DNA from 2 places in the Pseudoalteromonas sp. UBA2102 genome. Region 2 is predicted to be linked to the other one. Evidence: predicted binding sites of a transcription regulator. Region 2 holds the regulator's gene; the other holds the start of a gene.
The links. Region 2 encodes sigma-54, which starts transcription at its own class of promoters, with help from an activator protein. Its sites were predicted from a motif close to GTTGGCACGNNNNTNGNNT; they were not measured.
Positions count from the first base shown of each region.

Region 1: B2R65_RS05835 (NarK family nitrate/nitrite MFS transporter) is a predicted target of sigma-54. The motif match lies at 1,589-1,607, and genes of this name have one in related genera.

Region 1 covers NZ_DCYU01000048.1:1,460-4,605, reverse strand. The annotation lists gene B2R65_RS05840 (bifunctional protein-serine/threonine kinase/phosphatase) at 1-10, opposite strand, end outside; gene B2R65_RS05835 (NarK family nitrate/nitrite MFS transporter) at 24-1,493, opposite strand; gene B2R65_RS05830 (HesA/MoeB/ThiF family protein) at 1,780-2,538, shown strand; gene B2R65_RS05825 (ATP-binding cassette domain-containing protein) at 2,576-3,146, opposite strand, start outside.
Region 2 covers NZ_DCYU01000073.1:73,833-76,978, forward strand. The annotation lists gene lptA (lipopolysaccharide transport periplasmic protein LptA) at 1-69, shown strand, start outside; gene lptB (LPS export ABC transporter ATP-binding protein) at 66-791, shown strand; gene B2R65_RS10355 (RNA polymerase factor sigma-54) at 861-2,360, shown strand; gene hpf (ribosome hibernation promoting factor) at 2,388-2,675, shown strand; gene B2R65_RS10365 (PTS sugar transporter subunit IIA) at 2,680-3,132, shown strand.

The DNA.
Region 1 (3,146 bases), on a different contig from region 2:
CATCAAACATGGTTAACGCTGCCTTAAGTCACTGAAATAAGTTCAACAGAGCCATCTTCGTTTACTTCTGTGATGTGCCCATCTGGCTCTTTCATGAAAAATAACGCCCCTAAACCTAACAATGCACTGGCAGCAATAATCATAAAGAAAGTTTGGTAATCCACTAATGAGAGCGCCGTTAAATACACCACCGCGCCAACGTTACCGTAAGCGCCTGTCATACCTGCAATTTGCCCTGTTAAGCGGCGTTTGATAAGTGGCACAGCAGCAAAAACCGCTCCCTCACCAGCTTGCACAAAGAACGAACACGCCATGGCAGCAGCTACAGCAAGCCAAAGTGGCCAGCTAGCGTCAACTAAGCCCATAACAAAGTAACCTACAGCTAACCCTGAGGTAAGAACAATAAGTGTTTTACGACGACCCATTCTATCTGAGATCCAACCACCACCCGGGCGCGAGGCTAAATTCATAAACGCATAAGCAGAGGCCAGTAAACCTGCGTACACCATATCGAGGCCAAACACTTCCATAAAAAATAATGGCAACATAGATACAACGGCCAGCTCTGAGCCAAAGGTAGTAAAATATAAAATATTAAGTACAGCTACTTGTTTAAATTCGTAGCGGTGTGATTCTGGCACGGGTTGTTTAAAGATATGTCCGTTTATATCAAAGGTTTTATATACCTCGTAAGCGTATAACAGCACTAAAAATGCATAAACGGCTAAAACAAAATTGGCAGAAATTAAATTAGCGCCTGTAGGAGACAACTTCCAAGTAAGTAAAGCCAGTGCGCCATACATAGGTAATTTCATAATAAGCAATAATACAAAGTCACCTTTACTGGTTACTTCCATTGCGCCTACTTTTTTAGGCTTAAAGTACGTCCCCCCTTTTGGTGTATCGGTTACGTTTATGTACCAAATAACACCAAAAATAACGCTAAGTACGCCTGTTAAACCAACGGCATAGCGCCAGCCATCGTCGCCGCCAAACATAAGCGCTAATACAGGTAGTAACATGGCAGCGGCAGCGGAGCCAAAATTACCCCAGCCTCCATAAATACCTTCTGCTGTACCAAGCTCATTAGCCGGGAACCACTCGCTCACCATACGAATGCCCACTACAAAGCCTGCTCCAATAAAGCCTAGTGCAAAACGCGCGATAGCGGCTTGCTCAAAGGTGGTGGCCATAGCAAACATAAAACACGGTATGCTACATAAAATAAGTAAAGCGGCATAAACAATACGCGGGCCAAATTTATCTGTCAGCATGCCAACAACAACACGCGCCGGAATGGTTAAGGCCACATTTAAAATGAGCAGCGTTTTTACCTGTGCCATAGTTATACCTAGCGAGCCCGCTATTGCCCCTAATAATGGAGCATGGTTAAACCATACAAAAAAAGAGATAAAAAACACCATCCAGCTTAAATGTAGTATTTTCATTTTTCCGCTAAACGATATGAGATTAAACCCAGAACTCGGTTGCATGTTTTTTTCCTTGTAACGATTATTATTTTAAGCAGTGAGTACGACTTTGGTAGTAATAACACTGCGACGATTGTTAAATTAACGTTAACCGCTTTCAGCAATTACTAAGCCAACAATTAATAGGTAGGTTTTTCAGTTACTTATATTTTTGGGAATTAATATTTATTTCGCTTTGCACTATTTAAGCAGCTTTGTTGGGCGTAAACAGTGCAAAGAATTTTTAAGCTTTACTTGCTCTAGGTTTTAACTAATTGGTATTGTTAAAAAAAATTATGAGAACTCATTAATGCAAAAACCCCCTTTAACGTATCAGCAGCAATTACGCTATTCTCGCCATATTATGCTTCCTCAGCTAGATATAGATGGACAAGAAAAAATATGGCAAAGTCATGCTCTTATTGTGGGGTTAGGTGGATTAGGCTGCCCAGTTACGCAGTACTTAGCGGCATCGGGCGTAGGTACGTTAACGCTTGTAGATAACGATGTGGTTGATGCAACTAACTTGCAAAGGCAGGTGCTCTATAAACAAAGTGATGTTGGGTGCTTAAAAACCCACAGTGCAAAAAAACAGTTAACTCAGTTAAATGATGAAATAGAGATCCACACTATTGATGAATTTTTAAATGAAAACTCGCAGCTTGAACAATTACTTAGCAAAGTAGATGTAGTTATTGACTGCACTGATAACTTAGCAACACGTAATTTACTCAACAGCGCCTGCTATAACACCCGTACGCCCTTGGTTTCGGGCTCTGCTATAAGGTTAGAGGGACAAGTAGCTTGCTTTACAATGGCGCCTAATAGCCATTGTTACGGGTGTGTGTCACAGCTCTTTGGCGAACAAACTCAAAGCTGTTCAGAGTCAGGCGTGCTCTCTCCTATTGTGGGGCTTATTGGTAGTATTCAAGCGACTGAAGCACTTAAAATTATTGCAGGACTGCCTAGTAAACTCACCGAGCAGCTATTACTTGTAGATGGTTTGAGTATGGAGTTTAACCGTTTTAACATTGTTAAAAATAAGCACTGCCCTGTTTGCAGTGCTTAATTTAGTACATGGTAAATACATGACTGCTTTTTAGAGCCTAATTTAGCGTTTCTAGGTTATTTATTGTTAAATAAATCTGCTCGCCTAGGCTTACAGCACTTTGCTGCCATTGCCTTTTAGACACCGCGCAATACAGTAATTGCGTATCTACGTTAACTGTAAGTAGCCATTGCTCATCAAGCTGCTGGGCATTTTCAAGCATACCTATTAGTACGTTTGCACAGCTCTCGTTAATTGGTTTTACTTTGCTGTAGGTTATTTGGCTGCTTTCTATAATTAACTTATGGTTTTGTTTTACCAGCGAAGGCACTGCATATAAATGCTGCTGGCTATTACTAAGAGTAAGCTGGTAAAGACCAAAAGCCTCATTAAATTCAGGCTTACTATAACTAAGTATACTGAGTGGCGTTTGGCTCTTATTTGTATAAATACTTTGCACCACTTTTTGTGTTGCACCGCACTGGAACACGTTGCCTTTCGCTATATGAAGTAATGTATCGCTGCAATAAAGTAGCTCTTTTAAAGAGTGGCTGACAATAATAAATTTAATACCATGGGATTTATTTAGTTGTTGAACAGCCCCCAACATAGTAAAACGCGTTGACCAA
Region 2 (3,146 bases):
GTCCACACAATTTTAGTGCCTGTTGAAGCAAAAATTAAAGAAAAAACAGGTAACGAAGGTCAACCATGAGCACCTTAAAAGCAAAACTATTAGCAAAAAGCTATAAAGGCCGCCAAGTTGTAAAAAATGTAGGCCTTGAGGTAGAAGCCGGCAGCATTGTTGGCTTATTGGGCCCTAATGGCGCAGGTAAAACCACCACCTTTTACATGATTGTAGGATTAGTACCTAGCGACAAAGGTAAAATTTCTATTGATGATAACGACATTACGTTATTACCTATGCACAGCCGCGCCCGTTTAGGCATTGGCTATTTGCCGCAAGAGTCATCAATATTTAGAAAGCTGACAGTTTATCAAAACTTAATGGCTATTTTAGAAACGCGTAAAGAGCTCAATAAAGCCGCGCGAGAAGAAACGCTTAACAACTTACTTGATGAATTCAGTATTCAGCATATTCGCGATAGCCAAGGTATGGCGCTTTCTGGTGGTGAACGCCGCCGTGTAGAAATTGCCAGAGCACTGGCAGCAAACCCTAAATTTATTTTATTGGATGAGCCTTTTGCTGGTGTTGATCCGATTTCAGTGTTAGATATAAAGAAAATAATAGAACATCTTAAAAACCGTGGCATTGGCGTATTAATTACCGATCACAATGTAAGAGAAACCCTTGATGTTTGTGAAAAAGCCTACATTGTTTCTCATGGGGAGCTAATTGCATCTGGCACCCCAGAACACGTATTAAATGACAAAACTGTACGCGATGTTTATTTAGGCGAGCAATTTAGGCTGTAACATTTAAGCCACACCTACAAGCATCTGCTAATATTAATTATAACAACATAAAAGGATTGTTAGAGATACATGAGGCAATCATTACAGCTGCGCATGGGCCAGCAACTTACAATGACTCCACAATTGCAACAAGCGATTCGCTTGCTGCAGCTCAGTACATTGGATCTCCAGCAAGAAATACAAGAAGCACTTGATAGCAACCCGCTATTAGAAGTAGAAGAGCAAGATTACACGGAAGAGTCGGCTGGAAAAAATGAACAAAAAGCAGATACGGATGATGTAACCGTAAGCGCATCGGCTGACGGTACAACCAGCGAGTACGAGCAAGACAGTGGCGAAGCTTTAAATAAAGACACCGTTAGCGATGATATGGCAATGGATGTAACCTGGGATGAGTACATGAGCGCAGCCCCTGCGGCATCCTCAGGCCCAATGCCGGAAGATGAGTCTATTTATCAAGGTGCCTCTACTGAAACGCTACATGAGTATTTAATGTGGCAGCTTCAGCTTACTCCTTTTAGCCCAACTGACGAAGCCATTGCTATTGCCATTGTAGAAGCTGTAGATGACTCGGGTATTTTAACGCTAAGTTGCGAAGAGATTTTAGAGAGCTTTAACCAAGAAAACGATGACGAAGTTGAAGTTGAACTTGATGAAATAGAAGCCGTTTTAAAGCGTATTCAGTTATTTGACCCTGTAGGTATAGCCGCGCGCAGTTTACAAGAGTGCTTGTGTATTCAGCTAAACCAGTTTGATAAAGACACCCCTTTTATAGAACAAACTAAAATGATCTTAACCGATCACATTGATCTATTAGCGGCACGCGACTATCGTACATTAATGAAAAAGACTAAGCTTAAAGAAGACGAGCTTAAAGAGGTCATGACCCTAATACATACCCTCAACCCAAAACCTGCAGATACAATAGTAAGGGAAGAGTCGGAGTATGTGATACCAGATGTGTCGGTTAAAAAAATAAAAGGCCGCTGGGTGGTAGAGCTAAACCCAGATAGCATGCCAAAAATACGCGTAAATAGTCAGTACGCGGCTATGTCACGTACCGTAAAATCAAGTGGTGATAGCCAGTTTATTCGCTCTCACTTACAAGAAGCTAAATGGTTTATAAAAAGCCTTGAAAGCAGAAACGACACGCTGCTTAAGGTAACAAACTGTATTGTAAAACAGCAACAGGCATTTTTTGAACATGGCCCCGAAGCCATGAAGCCAATGGTTTTAAACGATGTTGCTGAAATGGTAGAAATGCATGAATCGACAATTTCGCGTGTTACTACGCAAAAATATATGCATACACCACGTGGTATATTTGAGCTTAAGTATTTTTTCTCAAGCCACGTAAGCACTGAAAATGGCGGCGAGTGTTCATCAACCGCAATACGTGCCCTAATTAAAAAGCTAATTGCCGCGGAAAACTCAGCTAAACCATTGAGTGATAGTAAAATTGCGGATATATTGGCAGAGCAAGGAATTAAAGTAGCTAGACGCACAATAGCAAAATACCGTGAATCGCTAGCTATTCCACCGTCAAATCAGAGAAAGAGTTTGATATAAGACGTAAAAAACAAAGAGGAAATGCTTATGCAACTAAACCTAACTGGTCGTCACGTAGAAGTAACTGATTCACTTAGAGACTATGTAAATAATAAATTTGCAAAGCTAGAAAGGCACTCAGATCATATTAGCAATGTGCATGTCATTCTCGATGTAGAAAAACTCAACCAAAAAGCAGAAGCGACTATTCATGTAAGTGGCGCAGATTTATTTGCCTCAACAGAGCACCAAGATATGTATGCCGCTATAGACTCGTTGATTGACAAGCTCGATCGTCAAGTCATAAAACATAAAGAGAAGCTTGCTAGACACTAATATTATGAAATTAAGTACATTAGTATGCCAGGACTGCAGCAAAGCTGCGGTCCTTTTTAGTAGTAAAAAAAGAATTTTAGAGTTTATCAGTGAGCTTGCTCATGAAAAGCTCCCCTACTTACCACAACAAGATATTCTTAATGCGCTGGCAAGCAGAGAAAAGCTAGGCAGTACTGGTATTGGCCGGGGTATCGCCATTCCTCATGGCAGAATGGGTGGCGTAGAAGAGCCGCTGGCTTTAGTACTTGTTAGCGACACTCCTGTTAACTTTGATGCTATTGATAACTGCCCTGTTGATATTTTTGTTGCACTCATCGTACCAGATGGCGATAACCAACAGCACCTAAAGACTCTGGCAACCATAGCTGATAAACTGAGCAACAAAGAATTTTGTAAACAGCTGCGTAGTGCTAAAACCGATGCAGAGCTGTATCAAGTAATTGTTGATCAATCGTAGTAAATACTAAGGGC